One region of the Petralouisia sp. genome, then DNA from elsewhere that is predicted to be linked to it. Evidence: a T-box and tRNA genes for the amino acid it is inferred to sense, from the RefSeq annotation. Region 1 holds a T-box; the other holds one or more tRNA genes.

Evidence for each region. The T-box of region 1 lies ahead of ACTO17_RS11355 (valine--tRNA ligase). A T-box ahead of a tRNA ligase gene usually reads a tRNA of that ligase, here a tRNA-Val.
Region 2: it has a tRNA-Val gene. The T-box ahead of ACTO17_RS11355 (valine--tRNA ligase) is inferred to sense a tRNA for this amino acid. The anticodon was not compared.

The regions. Positions count from the first base shown of each region.
Region 1 is NZ_JBQIOP010000025.1:27,765-43,084, reverse strand. Features, by position in the region: gene ACTO17_RS11365 (efflux RND transporter permease subunit) at 1-935, shown strand, start outside; gene ACTO17_RS11360 (TetR/AcrR family transcriptional regulator) at 935-1,579, shown strand; T-box leader at 1,684-1,914, shown strand; gene ACTO17_RS11355 (valine--tRNA ligase) at 1,958-4,606, shown strand; gene ACTO17_RS11350 (flagellar assembly protein A) at 4,734-6,089, shown strand; gene ACTO17_RS11345 (bifunctional folylpolyglutamate synthase/dihydrofolate synthase) at 6,368-7,675, shown strand; gene ACTO17_RS11340 (hypothetical protein) at 7,668-7,811, shown strand; gene ACTO17_RS11335 (tetratricopeptide repeat protein) at 7,844-9,169, shown strand; gene ACTO17_RS11330 (STAS domain-containing protein) at 9,292-9,609, shown strand; gene spoIIAB (anti-sigma F factor) at 9,620-10,051, shown strand; gene ACTO17_RS11320 (SigF/SigG family RNA polymerase sporulation sigma factor) at 10,058-10,765, shown strand; gene ACTO17_RS11315 (Uma2 family endonuclease) at 10,895-11,428, opposite strand; gene ACTO17_RS11310 (hypothetical protein) at 11,562-11,720, shown strand; gene ACTO17_RS11305 (stage V sporulation protein AA) at 11,693-12,340, shown strand; gene ACTO17_RS11300 (stage V sporulation protein AB) at 12,327-12,755, shown strand; gene ACTO17_RS11295 (SpoVA/SpoVAEb family sporulation membrane protein) at 12,779-13,258, shown strand; gene ACTO17_RS11290 (hypothetical protein) at 13,311-13,508, shown strand; gene ACTO17_RS11285 (ComEC/Rec2 family competence protein) at 13,676-14,938, shown strand; gene ACTO17_RS11280 (S1 family peptidase) at 14,975-15,320, shown strand, end outside.
Region 2 is NZ_JBQIOP010000001.1:10,628-25,947, forward strand. Features, by position in the region: gene typA (translational GTPase TypA) at 1-1,108, shown strand, start outside; gene ACTO17_RS00045 (ABC transporter permease) at 1,197-2,348, opposite strand; gene ACTO17_RS00050 (ABC transporter permease) at 2,335-3,471, opposite strand; gene ACTO17_RS00055 (ABC transporter ATP-binding protein) at 3,502-4,449, opposite strand; gene ACTO17_RS00060 (sensor histidine kinase) at 4,656-5,855, shown strand; gene ACTO17_RS00065 (response regulator transcription factor) at 5,869-6,492, shown strand; gene ACTO17_RS00070 (ferritin-like domain-containing protein) at 6,505-6,996, opposite strand; tRNA gene ACTO17_RS00075 (tRNA-Met) at 7,234-7,307, opposite strand; tRNA gene ACTO17_RS00080 (tRNA-Val) at 7,340-7,412, opposite strand; gene ACTO17_RS00085 (Cof-type HAD-IIB family hydrolase) at 7,710-8,573, shown strand; gene ACTO17_RS00090 (hypothetical protein) at 8,818-9,696, shown strand; gene ACTO17_RS00095 (hypothetical protein) at 9,825-9,977, opposite strand; partial or broken gene ACTO17_RS00100 (transposase) at 10,698-11,249, opposite strand; gene ACTO17_RS00105 (PDDEXK nuclease domain-containing protein) at 11,472-12,332, opposite strand; gene ACTO17_RS00110 (hypothetical protein) at 12,337-12,600, opposite strand; gene ACTO17_RS00115 (FliH/SctL family protein) at 13,243-14,295, opposite strand; gene ACTO17_RS00120 (transposase) at 14,394-15,320, opposite strand, start outside.

The DNA.
Region 1 (15,320 bases):
CCAAATACGGCATGACCGTGGCCCAGGTGTATCAGCTGGTGTATGAGCAGATGGAAAATGAAACCTCAGACGATACCATTTCCACCGATATCAAGGATTATGAGGTATACCTGGAAAGTGTGGAGCAAAAAGAAGCTTCTCTGGATTCTCTGAAAAAACTGACCTTTACTTATACGGACAAAGAGGACGGCAAGGAGCAGGAAATCTCTGTTTCGGAGATTGCCCGGTTTGAGGAGTTAGAGAGTCTTACCTCCATCAGCCGTGACGGCCAGGAGCGTTATGTCACGGTAAGCGCGGCCATTGCAGAAGGCTACAATGTAGGTCTGGTGGGAAATGATGTGGAACAGGCTCTGAAGGATTATAAAATGCCGGAGGGCTATTCCCTGGAGATGACCGGAGAAAATGAAACCATCAATGAGGCCATGGAGCAGCTGATGCTGATGCTGATTCTTGCCATTGCGTTTATCTACCTGATTATGGTGGCCCAGTTCCAGTCCTTAAAAGGGCCCTTTATCATATTATTTACGATTCCCCTTGCGCTGACCGGAGGATTTCTGGCGTTGTTCTTTACCGGTAATGAAATCAGCATTATTTCTATGATTGGATTTATCATGCTGGTGGGAATTATTGTAAACAATGGTATCGTAATGGTGGAATATATCAATCAGCTCAGGAAGGAAGGAACAGAGAAACGCGAAGCCATTGTAACGGCCGGGAAAACGCGTATGCGGCCCATTCTGATGACGGCCATGACCACAATCCTGGCTATGGTTACCATGGCCTTTGGAAATGATATGGGATCTGACATGTCAAGGCCTATGGCAATTGTAACCATCGGCGGTATGATTTACGGTACGCTGATGACGCTGATTGTGGTGCCCTGTATCTATGATTTGTTCTACAGTAATAAGAGCATGGTAGAGGAAGAGATATAATGAAAAAGGAAATCACAAAAACAAATGATCCCGGCCTGGAGCTGGAGCGGAAATATCCGCCCAAGGTAAAGGCCATGTATGAGGCGGTGTTGGAGCTCTTTGCCTCCGGGCGGGAGCTTGACACCCTGAAGGTGTCTGAGATTACGGCCCAGGCGGGCATCGGAAAAGGAACGGCCTATGAATATTTTTCTACCAAGGAAGAAATGATTGTAGGCGCCATACAGTATGAAACGGAACGTCATATTTCCATCATTTTTGAACTGATTGAGAATGGACAGAGCTTTCAGGAAATTATTTTCCAGGGAATGGATATGTTGGAAGCCACCTGCAGAAAATACGATGGTTTTGTACTGATGGAAAAGATCATGCGGGATAATACCATAACCGGGAGCAGCCTTTTGAATGAACTGGAAAAACGAAAGGAGGACTGCCGTTCGGCAAAGCATCTCACAGACCGGCTGCTTCAGCTGGCAGCCGATAAGGGATTGATCTGTGAAAAAGACGCCTTTAAAGTGTGGAGCGCTATTTTGTCCCAGTTTGTAGCATACGGTTTTTACCTGACCCATCAGTTTGTGTTTGACAATATAGAGCGTGAAAATGCCAGGAATTTTGTTTATGAGAATATCATAAAGCTTTTGAACTGAACCGATGCTGATTTTTCAAAAAAATTGCGGCAGGCTACTTGACATTTTTGCCGTTAGATTTTACAATGGACAGAAGCTATTGCTCCGGCGGAGTAATATGTGAGGCAAAGGTAGTGAGAAAGAGGAGTAGGCAGAATGCTCCTGTCAGAGAGAACAGCCCCTTGGCTGAAAGGCTGTTTCAGGAAGGTCTGCGGAAGGTAGCTTTTGAACCGGAAAGCCCAACAGGGCGGCATTTGCCGTCAGTAAGTTTTCCCGGCCCATCCCCGTTACAGGATACAGAGATATGCTGCGCTGCAGTGTGAATAAAGGTGGTACCGCGTACAATCGCCCTTTACCGGATTGGTAAAGGGCGTTATTTTTTGGAAAAGGAGAACAATTATGAGCAAAGAATTAGCTAAAACTTATGATCCCAAATCCATCGAAGACCGGCTCTATCAGAACTGGGAAGAGAATAAATATTTCCATGCAAAGGTGGATAAAAGCAAAAAACCTTTTACCATTGTGATGCCCCCGCCCAATATCACCGGGCAGCTCCACATGGGCCATGCCCTGGATAACACCATGCAGGATATTTTAATCCGTTACAAGCGGATGCAGGGCTACAATGCGCTGTGGCAGCCGGGAACGGATCACGCGTCCATTTCCACGGAGGTAAAGGTGATTGGATCGCTGAAGGCGCAGGGAATTGACAAGAAAGACCTGGGCCGGGAAGGTTTTTTGGAAAAAGTCTGGGAATGGAAGGAAGAATACGGCGGAAAGATTGTAAAGCAGTTAAAGAAAATGGGCTCCTCCGCAGACTGGGACAGAGAACGTTTTACCATGGACGAGGGATGCTCCGGGGCCGTACAGGAGGTGTTTATCAAATTATATGAAAAGGGCCTGATTTATAAGGGCTCCCGGATTGTAAACTGGTGTCCGGTGTGCAAGACTTCTATTTCTGACGCGGAAGTGGAGCATGAGGAACAGGACGGCTTTTTCTGGCATATTAATTATCCGGTAAAGGGAGAAGCGGGAAGATTCGTGGAAATCGCCACTACAAGGCCGGAAACGCTGCTGGGAGACACTGCAGTGGCAGTCAATCCTGAGGATGAACGGTATCAGGATATTATAGGCAAAACCCTGGTTCTTCCGTTGGTGGGACGTGAGATTCCGGTGGTGGCTGACCATTATGTGGATAAGGAATTCGGAACTGGCTGCGTAAAGATTACCCCGGCCCATGACCCCAATGACTTTGAAGTGGGCAAACGCCATAACCTGCCGGAAATTAATGTGTTGAACGACGATGCCACTATCAACAAAAACGGCGGAAAATATCAGGGAATGGACCGCTACGAAGCCAGAAAACAGATGGTGAAGGAACTGGAAGAGCAGGGACTTCTGGTAAAAGTTGTGCCCCATTCCCATAATGTGGGAACCCATGACCGCTGCAGAGCCACAGTGGAGCCTATGGTAAAACAGCAGTGGTTTGTAAAAATGGACGAATTGATTCAGCCGGCTGTAAAGGCAGTGAAAAACGGGAACGTTACCCTGCTGCCGGAGCGGATGGAGAAAATATATTTTAACTGGACTGACAATATCCGTGACTGGTGTATTTCCCGTCAGCTCTGGTGGGGACACAGGATACCGGCTTATTACTGTGCGGACTGCAAAGAACTGATCGTTGCAAAGGAAAATCCCGGAACATGCCCCAAATGCGGCTGCACCCATATGACGCAGGATGAAGATACCCTGGATACCTGGTTTTCTTCTGCCCTTTGGCCTTTTTCCACTCTGGGCTGGCCGGATCGGACGGAAGAATTAGACTATTTCTACCCCAATGATGTGTTGGTTACCGGCTATGACATTATTTTCTTCTGGGTGATCCGGATGATTTTTTCCGGCTATGAGCAGATGGGAGAGAAGCCGTTCCATACAGTGCTGTTCCACGGGCTGATCCGGGATTCCCAGGGACGGAAAATGAGCAAATCCCTGGGAAATGGAATAGATCCCCTGGAGGTGATTGAGAAATACGGCGCAGATGCGCTGCGTCTGACGCTGATTACCGGAAATGCGCCGGGGAATGACATGCGTTTCTATTGGGAGCGGGTGGAATCTTCCAGAAACTTTGCAAATAAAATATGGAATGCGTCCCGGTTTATTATGATGAATCTGGAGGAGGGAACTCTGGCAGAACCGGCCCTGTCGGAACTGGCAACGGAGGATCGCTGGATACTGTCAAAGGTGAACCGGCTTGCAAAAGACGTAACGGAAAATATGGATAAATTTGAACTGGGAATTGCTGTTCAGAAAGTTTATGATTTTATCTGGGATGAATTCTGTGACTGGTATATCGAAATCTCCAAGACGAGAACCTTTAAGAAAGAAGAAAATCCGGAATCCGCCCGGGTGGCCATGTGGACGCTTAAGACTGTTCTGATTCAGGCGTTAAAATTGCTGCATCCCTATATGCCATTTATTACAGAGGAAATTTTCTGCACCCTTCAGGAAGAAGAGGAGACAATTATGCTGTCCCGGTGGCCGGAGTACAGAAAAGACTGGGACTTCCCGGAAGCAGAAGAGGCTGTGGAGCATGTAAAAGATCTGGTTAAGGGAATCCGCAACACAAGGGCAGAAATGGAAGTTCCCCCAAGCAAAAAAGCGAAGGTATTTATTGTAACAGAGGAGGAGTTTCTGGGCAGTACATTCCAGGCCATGCAGGAGGCTTACCGCACCCTGGCCGGCGCCAGTGAGATAAAGGTGCAGCAGAACAGGGACGGAATCGGAAAAGACGCTGTTTCCGTGGTTATCCCGGGGGCTGCCGTATATCTGCCGCTGGAAGATTTGGTGGATTTTGAAAAGGAAAAAGAACGGCTTCTCAAGGAAAAGGAGCGGCTTGCCAAAGAACTTTCCCGTTCCAGAGGAATGCTTGCCAATGAGAAATTTATCAGCAAGGCGCCAAAAGCCAAAGTGCAGGAAGAAAAGGAAAAACTGGAAAAATATGAAAAAATGATGGCGCAGGTTCAGGAACGTTTATCGCAGATGCCATAGAGAATAATTCCTGGGAAATATTTATCCCTGTATTTTGAATAAATATGTTGAAATAAGACGCAAAAATTGTTATTATAGTATATATAACTTTATTTCGCTATAAATTCCAGGCAAGGGGGAATCTGTAATGACAGCTTTAACGAAGAATGAACCGCAGGTAAGAGTCAGTCATGACAACATGCAGGCGTATCTATACTTACCGGATCCCGTATTGGAAACATATGAAGAAAGTGATATCAGAGAAGCATTGCAAAAAAGCGGTGTGGTGCATGGGATTCAGGAAGATAAGATTCCGCAGATAATAGAGAGAAAAATGTACAATCGGGAAGTGCTTATTGCCCAGGGAGATACTCCCAGGGACGGAGTGAACGGTTACTATGAGTACAAGTTTGATGTGAATTTCAGCAAGAAACCAAAGGTGCGCCCGGACGGTTCCGTAGACTACTGGAGTATTAAGATGGTAGAGATTGTGACGGAAGGCCAGGAGATTGCAGTATACCATAAGTCAATCCCCGGCAAGGACGGAATGACGGTGAAGGGCAGGCCGGTACTGGCCAAGCGGGGAAGAGATCTGGTTCCTCTGCGGGGCAAGGGCTTTGAACGTTCGGAAGACGGTCTCAGTTATGTTTCGCAGATGGACGGCAAGATTGAGATGAACAATGAGCGTATCACAATCCTGCCGGTATATGAGGTAAGCGGGGATGTGGATCTTTCCATAGGAAATATTGATTTCAGGGGAGATGTTATCATCCACGGCGGAATCTGCAGCGGCGTGTCTGTGAAGGCCACCGGAACCATTACCGTGGACGGCGTGGTGGAAGGCGCTAAGATTGAAGCAGGCAAGGACATTGTGTTAAGAAGCGGCGTAATGGGAGCTTCCAGAGCAGTGATTACCACAAGAGGAAATATTTCAGCTAAATTTTTTGAATATACCAGAGTACATGCCAATGGTTCCATTCAGGCAGATGTATTTCTGAACTGCCAGGTATCCTGCGGTGAGAATATTATTCTGGATGGAAAGAAAGCAAGCATTGTCGGCGGAGAAGTAGGAGCCATTCAGGGAATTGTGGTACATACTTTAGGCAGCGACGGAGAAGTCAGAACCCAGGTGAGAATCGGCAATGATTCCTCTGTCAGACGGCGGATCGGCGTGCTGCGCAATAAGATTGAAGTGGAAAAGGCCAATCTTCAGAAGATTGAGGATGGTTTGAAGATCCTGAAGGATTTAAAGAATGATCCCAGAAGAACGGATCTTTTGCGGGTAAAGATTCGGGATACCGCATTACTGGCGGAGGACACGGCAGAACTGGAGAAGTTAGAAGATCAGTTAGAACGGGCCAAGGGCGGAAGCATTCGGGTCAACGGCCATGTCTATCCGGGCGTCCGGGTTGAAATTGACGACCTGGAAGTGCATGTGAAGGAAGAGCAGATCCGTTTGGAATTCATCAGGCAGATGGATAAGATTATTATGTGCTCTCTCTGATGTCTTTTGAGTTTGAGAAAAGAATATATATAAGCCTGAAGCAGTCATTTCGTGAAGGAGATGGCTGCTTTATCTGTCGGCAGAGAGTATTAGGGTATAGGATACCTGCTTTATCTGTCGGCAGAGAGCATGAGGGTACGGATATTATAGGCCAGGAGGCCGCGTAGAGACGCGGCCTGCGAAAATTGTCGCACGAAAATTTTGAAATATGGAAAAAATATCTGGATTTCATGGATAGGCTATATTATAATGGGTGGAGTATAAAGAGGTGCAATCAGATGAAGTCTTATGAAGAAACGGTAAAGGAACTCCTGGAGCTTCCAAAGTTTACCAGTAAAAATACATTGGATCACACCAGGGAATTCTTAAGGAGACTGGGCAATCCCCAGAACAGATTTCAGATTATTCATGTGGCGGGAAGCAACGGAAAGGGCAGCGTATGCGCCTTTCTGGCCAGTGTTCTGAAAGCAGCCGGGAAGAAAACCGGTCTTTTTACTTCTCCCCATCTGGTGGAGATTGAGGAGCGGTTTCAGATCGATGGAACGCCCTGCAGAAAACAGGAGATTGTACAGGCGGCAGAACAGGCAGAGGCGGCAGCGTCTATGATGGTGCAGGAGGGACTGCCCCATCCTACTTTTTTTGAGTATGTATTTGCAGTGGGCATGGTGATTTTTGCAGAGCATGAGATAGAATATGCCGTGTTGGAAACAGGGATGGGAGGAAGGCTGGACGCCACAAATATCGTGGCTCATCCGCTGCTTACGGTGATTACTTCCATCAGTCTGGAGCATACGGAAATTCTGGGTGACACTCTGGAAAAAATCGCAGCGGAAAAGGCGGGAATTTTAAAGCCGGGGGTTCCGGTGGTGTATGACGCTTCTGTGCCGAAAGCCGTATCCGTAATTGAAAAAAGGGCGGATTTTCTTCATTGTCCCAGGCATCCGGTCAGGCCGGAGAAAATAAAAATTTTATTAAACACAGGAAAAAAGATTGATTTTTCTTATGATTCTGGTTATGATGTTACTGAACTTTCCATTCCTTTCGGGGCGCCTTATCAGGCCGGAAATGCGGCGGTGGCGCTGAAAGCGCTGGAATGCTTGAAAGAGGCAGAAGGGATTTCTGAAAAAGCAGTCAGAACCGGCATGGCCGGGGTAAGATGGAAGGGCAGAATGCAGAAAGTGCAGCAGGATGTGTATTTTGACGGGGCCCACAATCTGTCGGGAATTGAACGATTTTTGGAAGCGGTGAGGCAGATTACGAAAGAATCTGCTGTTTTGCTTTTTTCCATGGTAAAAGAGAAAGATTATATGAATACCGCCCGGCTGCTTTTGACGGAAGGAAACTGGGAGAAAATTGTAATTACAACTGTTCCGGGAACCCGGGGAACAGACTGCAGGACATTGGGCCATGCATTTCGGGAATTTGCCGGAAACAGCCATGGGATGATTGTGGAAATAGAGGACAGGAAACAGGCGTTTGAATATGCCCTGGCTGTTAAAAAGCCGGGACAGAAGCTTTTCTGTGCAGGGTCTTTGTATCTTATCGGAGAACTGGAGCAGATAACAGGAGGTATGCAGAATGATTAACTTTGAGGAAGAATTGAAGAAATTTAAACCGAGCCTGGAAGTGGAAGAGGCGGAGGATGCCATATATGACAGGGATTTGACTGATATGACGGATATCATGCAGGAGATTCTCAGGGAAGCAAAACAGCGGAGATAAGGAACTATTTTTAGAATTAAGAAAGGAACTCTATGGATTCTTATAATAAAATTATTCGTGTATCCAATGCATTGTACAACGATGGATTGGAGAGAGCAAAGGTGAGGGATTTGTCCGGCGCCATCCAGTCCCTTCGGAAGAGCCTGCAGTATTACAAAGCGAATACACAGGCGAGAAATCTGCTTGGACTGATTTATTATGAAATGGGCGAAGTGGTGGATGCTTTAAGCGAGTGGGTATTGAGCCGCAGCCTGGAGCCTAAGGGAAATCCGGCGGAAAAATATCTGGAAGAGATACAGTCCAACCGTTCTCAGCTGAATGCAGTGAATCAGACCATTAAAAAATACAACCAGGCCCTTTTATACTGTCAGCAGGACAGCAAAGATCTCGCCATTATACAGTTAAAAAAGGTGCTTTCCATGAATCCGGGACTGGTGAAAGGATATCAGCTTCTTGCCTTGCTGTATATGGAAGAGGGCAAATATGAACTGGCCAGAAAAGAGCTGTGGGCCGCTGCGGAGATTGATACCAATAACGGCACTACCCTCCGGTATCTGCGGGAGGTAAACATCCACCTGCAGGAAAACCACTCAAAGCTGGGGCGTAAGGAGAAGGAAGAGTCCGCTTCTTATCAGAGCGGCAATGATACCATTATACAGCCTGCAAATTTTAAAGATAATTCGGCGGTAATGACGATTCTGAATCTGGTGATTGGCGTGGGAATCGGAGTGCTGATTACCTGTTTTCTGGTAATACCCGGAATTAAGCAGAATGCGGTATCCCAGGCAAAGAAGGCAGAACTGGAAGCAAATGATTCCTTAACTACCCGCAACCAGGAAATTAAGAGTCTGCAAAACCAGATTGAGGATCTGGAGAAGCAGATTAAGGATCAGAAAAATGATTCCAAGGATGCCCAGAAAATTGTGGACAGTTATGAACAGCTGATTGTGGCCTACGATGCATTTGCCCAACAGAATATTCAGGGGGCAGGAGACACCATTGCCAATGTGGATTCCAAATTACTGAAAGGTCAGGCCAAGGCAATATATGACAGTTTAAATACCCAGGTGAATGAGCAGTATATCAATGCCGTTTATGCGCAGGCAGAGCAGGATTACCGGGGAAATCGTTTTCCGGAAGCCATCACAGGACTGGAAAAGGTAGTGCAGGCAGAGGAAGATTATAATGACGGATATGCCATTTATTATCTTGCCCAGTCTTACCGTCAGACCGGGGATACGGCAAATGCCCAGAAATACTATCAGAGAATGGTGGAGCTTCATCCCGGTACTTCACGGGCCAGACGGTCGCAGCAGTATTTGGATGAAATGGCGGCGCAGCAGCAGCCTCCCCAGTGACAGTGTAAAATAAAATATAAGAATGATACAAAAGACGTCTTAATGCAGAAGGCGTCTTTTTTTGTGGGGCAGTTGCATTAAGAAAAACAATTATTCCACTGCAGCGGAAAGGAAGGAGAATTATGGAGCACAGATTTGAAAAAGAGTATGGATGCCTTGTGATCCGGATGCCCAGAGAACTGGATCACCATCAGGCGGAAGTTTTGAAGGAGGAAGCAGACGGGCTGATTCTGAAATATCCGGTGCGCAGTCTGGTATTTGATTTTTCCGATACCTGTTTTATGGACAGCTCCGGCATCGGGGTGGTAATCGGAAGATGTAAAAACGTGCGCTTTTCCGGCGGATATGTCAGGGCAGTGCATTTGAACCGGCAGATACAGCGGATTTTCAGGCTGTCTGGTCTGCAGAAAATTATGGAAGTGGAACAGGAAGAGAAATAAGGAGGATTCTATGGAACAGATAAGGAATGAAATGAAAATGGAATTTCTGGCGTCTTCAATGAATGAAGGCTTTGCCAGAATTACAGTGGGGGCATTTGTGGCAGAACTGAATCCCACAGTGGACGAGCTGGCAGACATTAAAACAGCCGTCAGTGAAGCAGTGACCAACTGTATTATCCACGGATATGAGCAGAAGGAGGGAAGTATCTGGATTCAGTGCAGTACCGGAGAGCAGCAGGTGGAAATCTCCGTGGTGGATACCGGAAAGGGAATCCGGGATGTGGCACAGGCCAGGGAACCCTTGTTTACCACCAAGCCGGAGCTGGAACGGTCCGGGATGGGATTTGCTTTTATGGAGGCTTTTATGGACGAGGTGGAGGTGGTTTCAGAGCCAGGCCAGGGAACCTGCGTTACCATGCGCAAAACCATTGGGAAAGGATAGGATGTTATGCGCGATTTGTTAAAACAGGCGCAGCAGGGAAATGCAGAGGCCAGAGAACAGCTGATCCAGAAAAATATGGGACTGGTCTGGAGTATTGTACATAGGTTTGCCAACAGGGGCTATGAACTGGAGGATTTATTTCAGGTGGGAAGCATTGGACTGATGAAAGCCATAGACAAGTTTGATCTGTCTTTTGAAGTGAAATTTTCCACCTATGCGGTGCCTATGATTACCGGGGAGATCCGGCGGTTTCTGCGGGACGACGGCATGATTAAGGTCAGCAGGAGCCTGAAAGAAAACGGCGCAAAAGTCAGGCAGGCCAGAGAAAAACTTCTGGCAGAGCTTGGACATGAGCCCACATTACAGGAAATTTCAGATGAAACCGGATTTCCCCGAGAGGAAATTGTGATGGCTCTGGAGGCAAACGGTGAGGTGGAATCCATTGATAAAACGTATCAGCCTGAGTCAGGCAAAGAATCCTGTCTGGCTGACCGGATTCCCCAGAAAGGAGACAGCCATGAAGCGCTGCTGAACCATATGGTGTTGGAGCAGCTTCTTTCAGAACTTGGAGATATGGAAAGACGGCTGATTGAGCTTCGGTATTTTAAAGATAAAACCCAGACTCAGGTAGCCGGGGAACTGGGCATCAGCCAGGTGCAGGTCAGCAGACTGGAAAAGCGGATTCTGTTGGGAATGCGAAAGCGGATTCGGTGACAGCAAAAAAGCATGCCGCTGCGGAGATGAAAACGTTACGGCGTGCTTTTTGTATTTTATGCTCTGGCGGATATTTGGTTTTAAGAATTGCTGATATGGAACTGCCGGAGTAGTACATATAATAAATATTTACGAAATGTTAATTGAGAAATTCTCCCAGATTCCCACCGGAATGTCTTGTCCGAAAGAATATTGCTCCACCAGCTCCTGTTCGATCTGATATACGGATACCATTTTTTTGTCCGGATCTACGATCCAGTATTCCCGAACCCCGGCGGTGCAGTATTTTAAAAGTTTCACCATATAATCCCGGGATTTGCTGCTGGGGGAAACGATCTCAATGACCCAGTCCGGAGCACCGTGGCAGCCCTTTTCATCCAGTTTGGAAGTATCGCAAATGACAGAAAGATCCGGTTCCACGTAATTGGCGCTGTCTTTGTTCAGAAATACGGCAAATGGGGCGGGGAATACTTCACAGTTTCCGCCGTTTGAATCAATATGGTTGGAAATAATTTGATTCAGTTTGCTTACCAAATGCTGATGCGTCCTGCCGGGAGGCGCCATATAGTAAAGCTGCCCGTCAATCAGTTCGGCCCGCTTTCCCTCGGGCAGGGAGTAAATATCTTCAATTGTGTAAATCAGTTCATTGTTTAACGCGTCCATGAAATCACCTTCTTTTTCTTTTATTATACATGTTTTCCATGTTGATTACCACATTTAATTTTCTTTTTCCCAATGAATAAATTCTGGATAAGATGGCATACTACTTCCAAAGATGGAAAAAGGATGTGAGAATATGAATCATAGTCGTAGCGCCATTTACCGAATTTGCCTTCTGGCAGTTGTGATTCTTACCATTGCAGGAGGAATTTTCTATTATGTGAATTACGTGGAAAAACAGACCACGGTGACGGAGGGAACTCTTGTATGGCAAGTTCAGACACCGTATATCTGAAAATAGAGCAGAATGTGCTGGTCAGGGAGCCTTCTGTGACATTGAAGGATATTGCGAAGATTACTTCCACCAATCAGCCGCTGATTCACAAATTAAAAACCCTGAAGGTATATACGTTTCATACGCCGGCCAACCAGAGCCGGAAGAAAAAGCAGGTGGAAGTTTTTTCTGTGATGAAAATTATTGAATTGATTGGACAGGAATTTCCCAATGTGGACGTCCAGAATATCGGGGAAAAGGATTTTGTCCTGGAATATGAGCCGAAACAGGAGCCCAAATGGCTGCTGTACCTGAAAACGGCAGTATTATGCGTGCTGATTTTTTTCGGCTCCGCATTTACCATTATGACATTTAACAATGATGTGGGCGTAGGGGAAGTGTTTGCGGACTTTTACCAGCAGGTGATGGGCACAGAATCCAGCGGATTTACCGTATTGGAAATCTGTTATTCTATCGGGCTGTTTTTGGGGATTACGATATTTTTCAATCATGTGGGACATAAGAAAATTACTCACGATCCAACCCCCATTCAGGTGGAAATGCGCACCTATGAAAAAGATGTGGACGCCACATTTATAGAAAACTGTGGAAGAAAAGGAACCAGTAATGATGTGGATTAAACAGGTGTTTTTGGGGTTTATCGGACTGGCAAGCGGTTCTGCAATTGCGGCAGGGGTGTTCAGCTTTATTATTTCTATCGGAGTGGTTCCCAGAATTATTGGGAAAAGCCGTACCGCAAAAGATATTGTTGCCTATGAGAATGCGGTGATTTTAGGCGGCGCAGTGGGAAATATTTTTTCCCTGTTTCCTGTTTCGGCGCCTCTGGGAATCGGGGCTGTCATAGTATTTGGGCTGTCGGCCGGAATATTTACCGGATGCCTGGCTGTGGCTCTGGCGGAAATTCTCAACACATTTCCCATTATGTTCCGGCGGTTTGGTATTAAAGAAGGATTAAGCCTTATGCTGTTTTTTATGGCTTTGGGCAAGGCGTTGGGCGCGTTGTATTTTTATGCAAATCATATGCACAAAATGTAAATCAGAGGAAAGGAAGGTCAGTTATGGCACAGGAAACCATGGAACAGAAAGAAAAGAAAAATCAGGAATATAATGATTATGTGAAGCAGGTGACTCCCACTCATTCCCTTCCGGCAAATATGGTGAAAGCATTTCTTACAGGGGGGATCATCTGTATCCTGGGACAGTTCATCCTGAATGTTGCGGTGAATACCTTTGAACTGGATAAGGATGCGGCGGGAAGCTGGTGCAGCATGCTCCTGGTACTGCTGAGCGTGCTTTTAACAGGCTTTAATATTTATCCCTCAATTGCCAACTGGGGCGGCGCAGGGGCTCTGGTGCCCATTACAGGGTTTGCCAATTCTGTGGCGGCGCCTGCCATTGAATTTCAGAAGGAGGGGCAGGTATTTGGCATTGGATGCAAAATATTTACCATTGCAGGACCGGTGATTCTGTACGGCATTTTTACAAGCTGGGCGCTGGGGCTGATTTACTGGCTCGGGCAGCTGATGGGGATTTTTTAAAGACAGGAAAATGAAATTCTTTTGATATTCTGTAAAAAAGAAAGGGATATAAATGGCTGGACAAATGGAAAACAAGGTTGACATGCCTATGGGTTTTAGTTTCCAGCTTGGGATGAACTCTAAAGCGATGGATGCGTATGGCAAATTGAATGATGAGGAAAAACGTCAGGTAATAGAGGCGGCAAGGAATGTGACCACCAAATTGGAGAAGCATCGGATTGTGGAAGGGTTGGAGCAAAATTTTTGCTGATGATGTATATAAAGGAGCTTGTCCCGAGGATATTTGCTTTGCAGGTATCCCAGGGACTTTTTTGTCAGATTTAGGAAACATTGAAGCTAATCATGGGAAATTCTTTTTAAATCTGATATAATGATTAGAATAAATCAGTGAGATGGATTAGCAGAGGATGTTATTTGATGAAAGCGTTTTTGAAGAGATTGAAAGGGGTTAGAAGGATTTCTATGATCCAAGTGGAGATATATGTGTTTCAAGCAGGTGAGGGTGACAGTTTTTTGGTTACAGTCAAAGATGGAAAAAAGGAAATAAATTTGCTGATTGATTGTGGAAACTATGTAACTTACCAGAAATATATACGAAAAAAATTATTGAACATGGCTCAGAATGGTAAGATGATAGATTATCTGATTTTGACGCATGTTCATTCGGATCATATTGGCGGAGCAATTCCCTTATTGAAAGAAAATGGAAGTTCAGATGCTGCAAAGGTAATACCAATAAGAAATGTTTTATATAACGGATTTTTGGGGCTGAAGCTGCAACATTACCAAGAGCAAGCTTGTGATGACAGGGAAAAATTAATTTATCAGGGAATATGTGCGCGGAGAGCAGCAGTCCTGTCGAAATGCATTAGAGGAAAAAGAATAACATTACAGGAAGAACTATGCATATCAAAATTGTTGTTAGACGGCAGATACAATTGGAATGGCGGATGTGGGGCGTGGCCGGAGAAAGTTATCATAAATCAGTCGGATCAGATTGAGATAGGGGAGCATATTAGCATTCGTTTTGTATCGCCTGGATTTAACCAACTTGTGGCTATGAATCAGGAATGGGAGAAATACTTAGAACGCATGAATAGGAGAATGGACTTAAAAGATAATACTCTTATTCGCAGTGCATATGAATCATTTCAATATATTTTAAATGAAAAAGAATATGAGGAAATTGCCCATATGATTGAACAGCCAAGTCCTGATAAAAAGGGGATAGAAAAACTGGCCGACAGTCGTATAAGTTATGATTATACATATGAAAACAGCAGTTCTATTGCATTTCTTTTGCAAGTGGGAAAAAAGAGGATGTTATTTCTAGGGGATGCCAATATAGGCGTTTGTCAGAAAATACTGAGAGAATGGTATGGAAATGAAGAAATGGAGATGGATTTCATCAAACTGTCTCATCATGGAAGTGAAAGAAATCTCTCAAAAAATTTTTTGAGACGGTTTGGTAGTAAAAACTATCTGATTTCTGCAGGCACAGGGAATAAGAGACCATCGAAAAGAACCTTGGCATTGTTATTTTCAGAGCATCCAGAAAGAAGCAAGAAAATATTTATAACAAATAGAAATGAACATATTTTATGGATGGATCAGGAGAAAATTCATCAGTATTATGATTTTGAATTTATTGATATAGCCGGTCAGTCAATTAGGATATAGGCAGCATGAAACAAGCTATGATTGAGGAGAAGCAGAATGACAGATATGAAAAAGGGGATTTGTGTAATTCGTAATTGTGAAGGTACTTTGGGAACAGGTTTTTATATAGGAAACGGCAGAATTATAACTGCAGCCCATGTAGTAGAAAAGCAATCTGTATTAGAGGCTGCTTTTATGGAAATTGATGAAACAGTGCATCAATACGAAGTGAAGCTTCAGGAAAAGCAGCCGGATACAGATCTTTGCATATTATCGGTAAAGGCAGATGCCTGGTTGGAAGATGTAATAATGCAATGTAATTTTAGCGGGGTCTTGGTCGGAAGTTCATTCTGTACTTATGGTTATCCAGGAGAGAATATGTCGCGGGGAAGCTATATTGCAG
Region 2 (15,320 bases), on a different contig from region 1:
AGTGGTAAACCACCACGAACCGGACAAGCTGCAGAAAGTGCGGATCAGCAAGCTCTATGAGTTCGACGGACTGAATAAGGTAGATGTGACAGAGGCAAAAATCGGCTCTATTGTGGCTATTTCCGGAATTGCGGACATCCACATCGGAGATACCATCTGCGCGCCGGAGGCCCCCTGCGCCATTGATTTCCAGAAAATCTCCGAGCCTACCATTTCCATGAACTTTATTGTAAATGACAGCCCTCTGGCCGGACAGGAGGGGAAATTCGTCACCTCCCGCCACATCAGAGACCGGCTGTTCCGGGAACTGAACACAGACGTCTCTCTGCGGGTGGAGGAAACCGACAGCCCCGACAGCCTGAAAGTTTCCGGCCGGGGAGAACTGCATTTATCCGTTCTGATTGAAAATATGCGCAGAGAAGGCTATGAATTCGCTGTAAGCAAAGCGGAGGTTCTTTATCACAAAGACGAAAACGGCAAGAAAACAGAACCCATGGAGCTTGCCTATGTGGACGTGCCGGACGAATATACCGGAGCTGTCATTGAGAAATTAAGCCAGAGAAAGGGAGAACTGCAAAATATGGGGCCCATCAGCGGCGGCTATACAAGACTGGAGTTTTGCATCCCCTCCCGGGGCCTGATCGGATACCGCAGCGAGTTTCTCACAGATACCAGAGGAAACGGCATTATCAACACTATTTTCAATGGCTACGAGCTTTACAAAGGCGACATTGCCTACCGGAAACAGGGCTCCCTCATTGCCTTTGAATCCGGCGAATCAGTAACTTACGGCCTTTTCAGCGCCCAGGATCGGGGAACCCTCTTTATCGGCCCCGGGGAAAAAGTGTATGCCGGCATGATCATCGGACAAAGCGCCAAACCTGAGGACATTGAACTGAATGTCTGCAAAAAGAAACATTTAACCAACACCCGCTCCTCCAGCGCAGATGAAGCGCTGACGCTGACTCCGCCTAAAATCTTAAGTCTGGAGCAGGCATTGGAATTCATCGAAACCGACGAGCTTTTAGAAGTTACCCCCAAGAGCCTTCGAATCCGCAAACGGATTTTAGATCCCACTCTGCGTAAGAGAGCCGCCATGAAAAAATAAAAACGCAGGACTGCCTGTACTCATGCACACTGTTTGTTCCGAGCGCAGGCAATCCTGTATTTTTGCAGATCGAATGATAAATCATTCCTTATCTGCCCCTCATCTTCATCCGGTTTGCCAACAACCCCGCCGAAAAAAATGCCAGTGAAAACATGACAACCGCCAAATAAGATTTATATATCGCTCCTGCCTCGGAAAAACCGCTCACCTTCTGAATTTCCTCATTGGCAATCACATACCAGTAAGAAGGCACGAATCTGGCAATTTTCCTGGAGGTTTCCCCCATCACATCCAGAGGGACAAACACCCCGCCCAGGAAACTGAACCCCAGGCCAAATACATTGCTCATGGCATTCAGCACTGCCGTATTGTCGGCAAACTGAACTGCAAACCAGGACACGCACAGGGCGCAGACTGCAAACAACAGCGCATTAATGGCGCTTAATATCCCCTGGGCCGTAAACAGATAATTTCCAGTATTACATCCTGCCATCACCATAAACACTGCAAACACCGCAATCATATAAACCAGGCATCCCAGTAAAATCTGCAGGCTTTGCTGCAAATAAGGCACTGCGGAGCATTTATTTCTGGCAGACAGGTCTTTATTCTGAAATGTCTTAATTACCACTCCCACCCCCAGAATCATCATGGTTACAAACACATAGGGAATAAAATGGAAGAAATAATATCCCCTGGAGAACGACGGCCCCTTCTCCTGATTGAGAAATTCCACCTTCACCTTCTCTTTCATATCTTCCATGGCAAAATCCCCGGCGTCCTTCATTTCAAATCCTGCGCTCAGATACATATCCGCTGTTTTCAGAAAACTTTCCATATCATATTCCGCCAGATAAGAACTGCTGCTGCCCGGCACCGCCGTTCCATCCAACAGACGCTCTCTGTCCCCTGCGGCAAATTTTTCCGAAAAATCCTCCGGAATCACCAGCACGTAATCAATTTCCCCGTAATATATGGCGTCTTTCAGCGCTTCTGTTCCTTCCGGTATCTCTTTTATCTTATGGCTTTCCCCCAAATATTCTTCCAGGGCCGCTCCCAGCTCCCCCTGATCCCTGTTTTCCAGGGCAATCTCCAAAGAAATTCCGGTAAATTCCTCCTCTGCCTGCTCTTTCATCACTCCGCTCATCAGCAAAGTAAGGCTGAGATAAATGGCTGTATACATAATCAACTGGCCTTTGTTTTTATTCAGAATTTTAAAAAATACTTTAAACAGCTGCATACCGTTCCCTCCTTACCAGTAAAAACGATGCCATGCCTAAAACCAGAATCAGAACCACCATATTTCCCATACAGTGAAAATAAGGGCCCAGATTGTCATAAATATTCAGGCTGTACAGGGATTTGGCAATCAATGTGGCCGGATTCACCTGATTCAGCGCAGGCGCATACATTTCCACAATCCGCGCCATACTCTGAAACATCAGGCCGCTGAAAAAACTGGATACCAGCATAAAGCCGATGCAAAGCCCTTCTTTGACTCCGTATGAATACTTTCCCACAACCCCCACTAAAAATCCAATCATAATTCCCAGTGCGCTTCCAACCAGAGCCGTGAGAAACATCAGGCCGCCATGCTCTCCCAGCTCCACCCCCAGCACGAAGCTCAGGTAGCAAATGGAAAAAGCGGCGTATAGAAACTGCATGGTAATTTTCGCCGCCAAATCCGGAAGCAGCATACTCATGCGGCTGGCTCCTGCCACTGCACGTCTGGCTGCCAGGGACGTGGCGTCCGCCTTAAAATCTGTTGCAGCGCTCAGCCCGGAGGTGGCCCCCATCAGGCAGGTCATGGCAATCAGGGAATAAAAACCATCCAGCAAGCAGTCCATAGAGGCTTCTGTTACGCTTCCCGCCTTCAGATACCGGCACTCTTCCTCCAAACGGACAGCCGCTGCCTGTATTCCCGCAGGATTTTCCCTGCCGATGTTTGAAAAAGTGGCCTTTGCCCGCTGATACTGCTTCAGGATAGAATTTAATATGGTCTGATTCACCCCCTGCTCTGCCACAATCAGGGTGACGTCTCCCGTATCCGGTTCTTCACAAAAGACTCCCTCCACGTTTCCCTCTTTCAAAAGCTGTCTGGCTTTCTTATATTCTGCCGTCTGCACTTTCACTAGCTCGCTGTCCTCCTCCAGACCTTTCAGCAGCCGGCCAAAGGCGCCGTCCTCCTGTTCCGACGCATATGCCACCGGAATCCGGCGGAAAATCACCTGCTCCTCCACATAACCGCCGAACGTCATTTGAAACAGCGTTCCCAAAACAACGGGAAATATCACGTTCCAAAACAGCACCAATTTGCACCGCACAGACTGAAATATACTGTACTTATATAATCTGAAAAACATGTTCTTCCTCCTGTCTATTCCTTCCAAGCGTTATTCTGCAGAATCCCGCAGCTCCTTTCCGGTGATTTCCAGAAACACATCATTTAACGTAGGCAGCTCCGAATAGACCCTGCCGAATCCAATCTCACGTTTCCCGAAATAGTCCAGGATATGCACCAGATTGTGTTTCCCGCCGCTGCACCTGATTTCCAGCATTCCTTCCCGGTAATCCACCTTATAAACATGGCGCAGCTCCTTAATTTCCTCCAAGTGAAACGGCAAAAGCCCCGCCGCCTCCAGGTGAATTTTCTCACCTGTCTTAATCATTCCCTTCAGCTCTTCACTGGTTCCAAAAGCAACGCACCTTCCCTTATCCAGAATGGCAATCCGGCTGCAGATTTGCTCCACTTCTTCCATATAATGGGAGGTGTAAATGACTGTGGCCCCCTTCCGGTTCAGCTCCTGAATTCCTTCCAGAATCCGGTTCCGGCTCTGGGGATCTACGGCCACCGTAGGCTCATCCATAATAATCAGCTTTGGCTTATGGGCTATGCCGCAGGCAATGTTCAGTCTCCGAAGCAGCCCGCCCGACAGCTTTTTAGGATAAAATTTCCGGAAATCTTCCAGTCCGGAAAAGACAATGGCTTCCTCCACATACTGTTTCCGCAGTTTTTTATCCCCAATGTACAGCCCGCAGAAATAATCAATATTTTCCTGCACCGTCAGCTCCTCAAACACAGCCACATTCTGCAGCACAACGCCGATTTTCTTCTTGATCTCATAACTGTTGGGCTGTATCTCCTCCCCGAATACCTTCACGCTTCCTTTATCAAAGTACAAAAGCGCAAGAATGCAGTTAATGGCCGTGGTCTTTCCTGAGCCGTTAGGCCCAAGCAGTCCGAAAATCTCCCCTTCCTCCACCGTCAGCTTCAGATGATCCAGCGCAATCAGTTCTTTGTACCGTTTTACCAGATTGTCTATTTCTATAACAGTTCCCATATCCGTCACCTATTCCTTTCCCTGTACTGCTCCTTTTCGGATATTTTAATTCTAACAGGAAACGCCCCGCCAAAACAGTGCCATGCGTCACTCATTTTCATGACAATTGTCATATCCGTTCAGATTGTGCTATAATAGCTATACTACTCCGGCGGAACACAGGTTTACGCTGCAGACTGCCGTCTCATTCACGGAGGAACCTGAACATGATATCTTTATTGGATAAACTGATACTTTTTATCTGCTGCACGCTGCTTTTATTTACACAAATGCCCGCCGCCGGTCTGTTTCATATACTGGCCATTCTGTCTGCCATTACTTTCACCTGCTTTTGCGGCTGCTGCAATGCAGACTGCCTGTTCTGGCAGGATCTTGCCCGGCAAAAACAGCTTTTGCTGACAGGACTGTGGCTGCCCTTTGCGGGACTAAGCCTGCTTTTTGCAGAATTCGGGTGTTTTCTGCCCCTTTTATTCTACGAAATGGCGATTGTTTTTCCCATTTCCTCCCTGTACCGCCCCGGGCTTACGCCTGCGAAAACAGAAGCTTCGGCTCTGCCCCAGAATCCTTTGAACAATCCAATGAAAAGAACTGCCGCCTTCCTGCCTGCCGCCTTCCTGCTCCCTTTTTATTCCCTGAAGGATTTGTCTCCCTTTTGTCCCTGGATTGTTCTTTTTTTCTTTCTGCTGTCATGGGTTCTGGCTTTTAAAACAGCAAAGCTTTGCAGAATGGAAGAAAATTTCCGTTTTCTCAGAGACAGCGCCACAGAATACAACCTGCTCCTTCAGCAGAAAAATAAAGATTTGATTGTGAAGCAAAACCATGAAATCCACATTGCCACCTTAAAAGAACGAAACCGGATTGCCCGGGAAATCCACGACAACGTAGGCCATATGCTTTCCCGTTCCATTCTGCAGGCCGGCGCCCTGGCTGCCGTCAATCAGCAGGAGCATCTGAAAGAGCCGCTGCATGCCCTGACCCTGACTTTATCAACCGCCATGACCTCTGTCCGTGAAAGCGTTCATAACCTGCATGACGACTCCGTCGACCTGAAAGGGGCTGTTTTGGAGCTGACCTCTGATTTTTCAGATTATCAGGTGCATCTGGATTATGATATGGGGCATTACGTGCCTGCTTCCGTAAAATACTGTTTTATCTCCATTGTAAAAGAAGCCTTGTCCAACATCGCCCGGCACAGCAACGGCAATGAAATTTTTCTAACCCTGCGGGAGCATCCCAGCCTGTACCAGTTGATTATCAGGGACAATGGAACCAATATCCGCCAAAACCCTTCCGGAATGGGAATTGAAAATATGCAGGAACGGATCAAACAATTAAAAGGCAATTTTTCCCTGTCTGTAAAAGACGGATTCCAGATTTTTGCCGCCGTTCCCCGTGAAAATCATTAAAAAGGAGTTTGTTATGAATATTATTATTGTAGATGACGATCCATTTGTTTCCCTCTCTTTGAAAACCATCCTGGAGGCTTCCGGGGAAATCAAAGTTTTAGAAATCGGAAATAACGGAACAGAGGCTGTGGCCCTCTATGAAGCCTGCCGCCCGGAAGTCCTTCTGATGGATATCCGTATGGATGAAATGACTGGTTTAGAAGCCGCCGAGGTTATTTTAAAGCAGCATTCAGACGCAAAAATTTTGTTTCTCACCACATTTCTGGATGATGAATACATTGTCAAGTCCCTGATGCTGGGCGCAAAAGGATATATTTTAAAACAGGATTTTGAAAGCCTGCTGCCCTCTTTAAAAGCTGTGGCCAAAGGACAGAACGTATTCGGAAATGAAATCATCACCAGGCTTCCTGATTTCCTTGCTCCTGCAAGCCGCTCCCAATATGACTATTCCGCCAGGGGAATCACCGGCAAAGAACTGGAAATCATTGAACTGGTGGCCGGCGGGCTCAGCAACCGGGAAATTGCCGGACAGCTTTACTTAAGTGAAGGAACTGTCCGGAATTACCTGAGCTCCATTTTGGAAAAACTGGAGCTTCGGGACCGCACCCAGCTTGCCGTCTTTTATCTGACCACATAAACCTTGGATTTTTCAAGCGCATTCTCTTAACAGGACCTGAAGAATCATAATATGGTATTCTTCATCCATAATAATCCGCTCAAGCACCCGGTTGACGCAATCGTCCCTGATTACTTTTATATGCATCCGGTACTGGCTGATGGCCGCTTTCTCCGCTTCAATATCAGCCAGTATCATTTTCCTGGCATTTTCTGAAAGACTCAGAAAGCCCGGCGTCCACATCACATTTCTGCCATTTTGCTGTTTTGCAACAAAATCCACCGTTCCGCCCAACAGAAAAATCATTTCTCCCAATTTCTGCAAATGCATCATTTCTGCCATGGCAATTCCCAGAATTGTTTTGGCCAGAGGACATTTTTCGCAGGATAACCGGTTTTCATTATTAATGTACTGGGTAATTGCAGACATCTCAGAGGTGGCTCCGCAGTAATCTGCACTGAGCAGATTTGCATACGTCTGGTTCTTAGCCCTGACCTGAATCTCAGGATAAGGTAAATCTGCCATAATCGGCTTCACTCCCGCAAAACTGCAGGAATTTACAAGTATGTTTTGATTTGCTTCCATAGCTGCACGCTTCTTTGCCCTATCTTTTCTATTAGTATATTACAATTTCAAGATAACGTGCGAGTGTGTTTGGAAAATGCTCTATTTGGCAAAATACAATTTCACGTTAAAAATGACTGTCTATAAATATCGAACATTACTTTCGGTACTTAGAGACAGCCATTTCTCAATTCTTAATAGCGGAAGAGGGATTTGAACCCCCGACACCACGGGTATGAACCGTGTGCTCTCGCCAACTGAGCTATTCCGCCATATTCTGTTGTTCCTGCAGTTTCCTGCAAAATGGGACCTACAGGGCTCGAACCTGTGACCCTCTGCTTGTAAGGCAGATGCTCTCCCAGCTGAGCTAAGATCCCATGGTATTTGCAGTACTTTTGTTCTTCCTTATTGCCGACTGCTTGACTATTATAATACGAGTTTGGAACAAAAGTCAATAGTTTTTTACAAAATTTTTCTAATTTTTTTCTTCCTTCTTTTTCCCCGGCAAAAATCCTTGAAATTTCGCCTTTTACCATCTACAATATCTCTGGGGGTTGCTGCATTGAGAACTACAACTACAAGATACGGTATAATTTCTATTTACAAAATATTGTATCCTGTATGTTTACTTCTTAATGCAACAGCCCCATACGCTGAAATAAAGGAGAACTCTTATGAATACAAATCAAACCTTTCGGTTGGTAGCCCTGGACTTAGACGGCACTCTGCTGAATTCAGAAGGAACAATATCCAATGAAAATAAGGCCGCCATTCAAAATGCTGCACAGCGGGGCGTTTCCTTTGCCATTGCCACTGGCCGCCCCTACTGCGGGCTTCCCCATACTATCATAAAAGAGCTTGGTATCCGCTATGCCATTACCACAAACGGAGCCGGAATTTACACAATCCCCGACAAAGAATGCCTGGCGGAGCACTGCATGCCTGCAAACCTGGTTATTGATATTCTTAAACAGCTGCTGAAACTGGAAATCCACATGGATTTGTTCATTCACGGGGACGCTTATACCCCCGCCCAGTGCCGTGAAACTCTTAAAAAGATTACCGTTCTTCCGGACTCTTTGAAAAAATACATTATTTCCACCCGGGAACGTCTGCCGGACGTCCTTGCTTTTCTCCGTGAAAACCAGTTCCCCGTTCAAAAACTGACCCTGAACTTCATGACCAATCCGGACGGAACCTGCAAAGACCGAAATGAAGCCATCCAGATTCTAAGCCAATATCCTGAAATCCATTTTCTTTCCGGCGGTTATGAGAACCTGGAATTTACATATGCCGGAATTACCAAGGCCAAAGGCTTGTCTCTTCTCTGCAGACACCTGAATATTCCTATAGAACAGACCATTGCCTGCGGAGACAGCGAAAACGATCTGGATATCATAAAAGCAGCCGGGCTGGGCGTTGCCATGGCAAACGCTCCGAAGGACATCCGCTGTCAGGCTGACGCCGTCACTTTAAGCAATGAGGAACACGGCGTTGCCGTTATGCTGGAAACATATTTGGGACATGTAACAGAGTAATTTCCAGATAGAATTTTTTATCATAAAGGCCAGAGGCACGTGCGGAATTATTTACGACAGCGCTATGGAATCACTGTCCTGATGTTTAGTACTTTATTCATAAGTTTTGAACTGTTTTCACATTTTTTTCTTATATTTTTCACAAAATATTGACAATTCGGGAACTAATATGATAAATTATTACTGGACAGCATTTTACATCATTACTGTCAAATAGACCAAAAATAGGAAAGGAACATGCGTTATGAAGGAAGGAAGAAAAAGCAACAAAATTGTAAGTCTTGTACTTGCAGCAATTATGATGGTTTCCGTGTTTGCTGTTTCAACACCTGAGCAGGTGCAGGCAGCCGGGGAACTGAGTTTTAAGGGTAGCGGCACATCAACTGTAGCAATAACAGATGATGAATGCGCATATGTCACTGGAAAAGAAAATTACATTAAATTCAAACCATCTAAGACAGGTTATGTTACTGTTACTATTAAGAACAATTCTACTGCTGCAAGCGGCGGCGCAGCAGGATTTTTAACTTTTTGCAACGGAAGCAAAAGTCCCCTTGGTCAGAATCAGGAATATTTTGACACCATCGGAGAAGGTTCCCGTTATTACACCAGAACATACGGCGTAAAAAAAGGAAAAACGTACTTCTTTAAAATTAAAAGTGTTGGCGGTGTAAAGATTACTGCAAAGGCTGTTTCTGTCAAAAAAGGCACTAACAACAGCAGATCCAAGGCAAAGACCCTTGGAAAAAATAAAACTGCAAAAGGCGTTATTATCGCTGGAGAAAACAAAGCAGACTGGTATAAAATCAAAGTTACCAAAAGACAGCAGGTAAAAATCAATTACAATGTTAAGACAAACGGCGCTCAATATTCCAATGGTACAGTTAGTTATTACAATGGACTTAAAATTGCGCTTTATCAGAAAAATGGAAAACCCTTTGCTGACGGCAACAATTATTATGCTTTAGCTAATGTTAAGAATCCAAAGGACGTAGATGGACCTTATTATCTCTATAACAGCTATACTTATAAAAAATCTGGTATTGATCCAGGAACCTACTACATCAAAGTAGAACGTTACAATAGAACTTCTTCTGGTTACTATACCATTAAATGGAAATAATATTGCACTACATAAAGCAGCAGATAATCTCTGCTGCTTTACTTTTATTTTCTTCTAAACAGACGCTTTGCGTCTTAACTTCTGTCAAAAATGGTCAAAAGAATTTGATTATTTTGCCCTTCAGACAATTATTCTACCACTTGTTTTCCGAATATTCTGAAATACTCCTCCGCTTTCTGCAGAGATATCTCCAGTTTTTTCTGAAGCCTTTCTATGATATCTGAATCTTGAAGTTCAAATTCTATTCCTGTTTCTATAATTTCTGCTGCCCTTCCTTCCATTCTCCCTTCAAGCCTTCCTTCTTTTTATCGTTCTGTCCAATATAATCTCTAGCAAATGAAAGAAATCTTTATTCTTTTTATGATGGAAATTCAACAGGACATTCCTAACACTACAGCGAACTTTTTATATTTGGATACGGACAGAACTACCGGACTGCCCTTTGGCACACAAACTGGGCAGTGTTCCAGCGAACTAACTGCCAACTGCGGCTAAGGAGTTCCGGAAGCCGTCACTCCTAAAGTCTCCGTAAGCAGTGGATTTCGCCTCCACACAATACGCCCAGGAACCGTTTGCTTAGCCAAAGGGCAGTCCGGTAATTCTTGTGCATCGAAATATAGATTGTTCGCTCTAGACTGTATCGTCAGCATTCTGGAATCGTTTACATATGGTTCCACTTCCTGGGGAATGTCTAACATCCCGTGCAGAGTAACTGCTCCGTCCCAGGGTTCTTCTCCGTAATATTACTCCGTCGGTTAAATATCGCAGTAGATTACGCAGAACATATCTTCATATACAAGGCAGAAGATTGGGCTGTAGCGAAAGCTGCAGCGATTGATGGGGGTCTGCCTCGCTTTATCAGGTACAACGCAGCAGATGGAGGTTTTTGCAAATAAGATACTATGATATTTAGTGTCTGCTCATTGAGCAACTTTTTTTCAGCTTGATAAGACCTGCTCCATTGCAGCGTTTTTCGGTGCTGAAAAATCTTTCAATTTCTATTTTGTCCGTTTTTTGGATTTTGCAAGCGCAAGGTATTCTTTTCCTGCCACCCTCCGGTAAGTACGGGGCTTAGCCCATGGATGACAGTTCTTATGAAAATAGTCAATCATATCCTCAAGTTTCCCACGCGCTTCATTGAGAAGAGAAAAATCCTGTGGATATCTTATGTTGGATGGAGGGCAGGCGGCATTAAGAATCTCTGTTCCAAGATGTTCAACGTCATCTGAGCGTGTATTGGCAGCCTTTGCATTTTTACTTTCGTTCTTGGGTTCATGCTCTTTGGTAACACCGCTGGTTTCAAGGATGTACTCGTTTACTTCCAGTTTCTTGCGCTTCTGAATAATCAAAACACCAAGGGCCATTCTAAAAGGAGTCGCCGGATGGCCTGTTTTGGAGGGGAACATTGCCGCATATTTTGTTTCCATTCTGCTCCATGGAATGGCATGGGCCAACCTGATCCACTCATTATTAGGATCGAACTCCATACCACATGACTGGTTGAAGTCAAACAGTGTAATTTGACGGTTTTTACGTTTTTCAGGAATATATATAAGCTTTGGGCCTCCAAAATGCAACGTTTTTTGCCGGAACGTTAATTTACATCTGCATTTATCATATACAAAACTCTTATAAAATCTACTGTTTATCAGTGTTTTTAGTTAATGAGCATACACTATATTAGCTTGAGGTTATAAAAATAGCAGAGGCTCATTATAATCCCCTGCTATTTCTGTACTAACATAATAAATTGATTTTTTGAAAAACTCTCAACGTCATTGAGAGTTTTTATCCTCATTCACCATTTCCGTTAATTCCTCAAGTTTCTTTTGTAAGATTTCCTTGCTGATTAGTTTCGTCCTATATTCGGAAATCATGGTTGGACTCATATTCCGGCTCAGAGCATATTCAACAACGTCCTCGTCCTTACTCTTGCAAAGAATAATGCCAACGCTGGGATTTTCGTGGGGCTTCTTTACATCCCGGTCTAACGCTTCAAGATAAAACTGCATTTTTCCCAAGTATTCCGGTTTGAAATCATCAATTTTCAACTCAATTGCAACAAGGCATTGTAGTTCCCTATGAAAAAAGATTAAATCCGTATAATAGTCGTTCTTTCCTACTTGAAGATGATATTCTTCTCCCATAAAAATAAAATCCCTGCCAATTTCCAGTAAAAACTTTTTCATGTTCTTCAAAATGGCCTTTTTCAAATCATATTCCCTATAAGGCTCGGGCAGATCTAAAAACTCCAACATATACATGTCCCTGATTATGTTCGCAGGCGCAGCCTGGGATATGGCGGAAGGCGCCTTACCATCTGATAGCATTAAACGCTCATAATATCCGCTGTCAATCTGCCGTTCCAGTTCTTTTGCTTTATACTTTTCCCGAGAGGCCAGCTTCAAATAGAATAATCTCTCTGCATCCGATTTTGTCTTTGACATGATATGCAAATTATTTGACCATGTATTTTCTCTTAGCAGAGTTCCTAACTCTGGCTTGTCACAATAAGTTTCAAAGAACTGCTTCATGCGCCAGATATTCTGTGGGGAATAGCCTCTAATCCCTGGTTCCTGCGTCAGAATGTATTCAGAAAGTGCCTTTACGGTAGAGCGTCCCCAGCCATCCTGCAAGGCTTTATTGGAAACAAATTCTCCAATCCTCCTCCGCTTTCTGTAAGGATATCTCCAATTTTCTTTGCAGCCTTTCTATGATATCTGAATCTTGAAGTTCAAATTCTATTCCTGTTTCTATAATTTCTGCTGCCCTTCCTTCTTTCCTTCCCGCAACTCTTCCCTCTTCCGCTATTTCCTCAAACAATGTACACATTTTCCCTTCCCCTTTCTCAAATGCATGATAATCTATCTTAGCATTGGCTGCTCCCGCCACTGCCATCAGCACTGACTTCTCCGTGTTGTGTTCCTCACAGTAAAAAATGGCCCTTTCTTTCGCTTCCTTGTTATCGTTCTATCCAGTTATAATTTCCAGTAAATGAAAGAAATCTTTATTCTTTTTATGATGGAAATTCAACAGGCTATTCCTAACACTACAGCAAACTTTTTATATTTGGATACGGACAGAACTACCAGATTGCCCTTTGACACACAAACTGGGCAGTGTTCCAGCGAACTAACTGCAGACTGCGGCTAAGGAGTTCCGGAGAGCCGTCACTCCTAAGTCTCCGTAAGCAGTGGATTTCGCCTCCACACAATACACCCAGGAACCGTTTGCTTAGCCAAAGGGCAATCCGGTAATTCTTGTGTATCGAAATATAGATTGTTCGCTCTAGACTGTATCGTCAGCATTCTGTAATCGTTTACATATGGTTCCACTTCCTGGGGAATGTCTAACATCCCGTGCAGAGTAACTGCTCCGTCCCTGGGTTCTTCTCCGTAATATACCACCGCTGTGATCACTGGCTTAAATTTATCTGTCTTTTTCATCTTTGATAGATATTCATCCGTGCCTAACTCTTTTCCATTCTGGTATTTTACTGCATTACTGGTGTACTGTTAATCCTACGCTCTATCTTTTCTAATATTTTTATACACGCTGCCCGCTGAATTGTCTGAAATATTCTTCCGCTTTCTGTAAGGATATCTCCAATTTTCTTTGCAGCCTTTCTATGATATCTGAATCTTGAAGTTCAAGTTCTATTCCTGTTTCTATAATTTCTACTGCCCTTCCTTCTTTTCTTCCCTCCATTCTTCCCTCTTCTCTCCCTTCAAGCCTTCCTTCTTTTCTTCCCTCAAGCCTTCCTTCTTTCCTTCCCGCAACTCTTCCCTCTTCCGCTATTTCCTCAAACAATGTACACATTTTCCCTTCCCCTTTCTCAAATGCATGATAATCTATCTTAGCATTGGCTGCTCCCGCCACTGCCATCAGCACTGACTTCTCCGTGTTGTGTTCCTCACAGTAAGAAATGGCCCTTTCTTTCGCTTCCTTCCTCGTTATCGTTCTATCCAATATAATTTCCAGTAAATGAAAGAAATCTTTATTCCTCTTATCATGGAAGTTCAACAGGCTATTTCTGGCCTGTATCAGCAGCATTCTGTAATCGTTTACATATGGTTCCACTTCCTGGGGAATGTCTAACATCCCGTGCAGGGTAACTGCTCCGTCCCAGGGTTCTTCTCCATAATATACCACCGCTGTGATCACTGGCTTAAATTTATCTGTCTTTTTCATCTTTGATAAATATTCATCTGCATCCAACTCTTTTCCATTCTGGCATTTTACTGCATTACTGGCGTACTGTTTCTGGTATGCGCTGTAATCATATCCCATGACACGCATCGGCATGGCATAATGAATATGACTCTGGGATTCCATCCCAAGCATCATAAATTCCACGCCCCTAGCGGCAGAGTTCTTTCTGACCTTAATATTGTCTCTGGATGCTTTCACACTCTCGGCATACTTTTTATGCTCCAGGATCAGAGATTCTTCCGAATCAATGTCTGCCAGTTCTTCCGGCTCAATCATCTGCTTACCATCAAACAAAAGGGCATTGAACAGATCTGCAAACTGTTCGTTATTCCTCCAGTAATTCTTCAGCACAATATCCGGCTTCAATTCCGGCTTTCTTTTTTTCACTCCGTATGTTCCCCTTTTCTGATTTCATTCTTATCTCCTCTTTTGTTTTGATTTTCTCGGTATCGTTAATCCTATGCTCTATCTTTTCTAACAATTTTTTATACAGTCTGCCCGCTGAATTGTCTGAAATATTCTTCCGCTTTCTGTAAGGATATCTCCAATTTTCTCTGAAGCCTTTCTATGATATCTGAATCTTGAAGTTCAAATTCTATTCCTGTTTCTATAATTTCTGCTGCCCTTCCTTCTTTTCTTCCCTCCATTCTTCCCTCTTCTCTCCCTTCAAGCCTTCCTTCTTTCCTCCCTTCAAGCCTTCCTTCTTTCCTCCCCTCAAGCCTTCCTTCTTTCCTCCCCTCAAGCCTTCCCGCAACTCTTCCCTCTTCCGCTATTTCCTCAAACAATGTACACATTTTCCCTTCCCCTTTCTCAAATGCATGATAATCTATCTTAGCGTTGGCCGCACCCGCCACTGCCATCAGCACTGACTTCTCCGTGTTGTGTTCCTCACAGTAAGAAATGGCCCTTTCTTTCGCTTCCTTCCTCGTTATCGTTCTATCCAATATAATTTCCAGTAAATGAAAGAAATCTTTATTCCTCTTATCATGGAAGTTCAACAGGCTATTTCTGGCCTGTATCAGCAGCATTCTGTAATCGTTTACATATGGTTCCACTTCCTGGGGAATGTCTAACATCCCGTGCAGGGTAACTGCTCCGTCCCAGGGTTCTTCTCCATAATATACCACCGCTGTGATCACTGGCTTAAATTTATCTGTCTTTTTCATCTTTGATAAATATTCATCTGCATCCAACTCTTTTCCATTCTGGCATTTTACTGCATTACTGGCGTACTGTTTCTGGTATGCGCTGTAATCATATCCCATGACACGCATCGGCATGGCATAATGAATATGACTCTGGGATTCCATCCCAAGCATCATAAATTCCACGCCCCTAGCGGCAGAGTTCTTTCTGACCTTAATATTGTCTCTGGATGCTTTCACACTCTCGGCATACTTTTTATGCTCCAG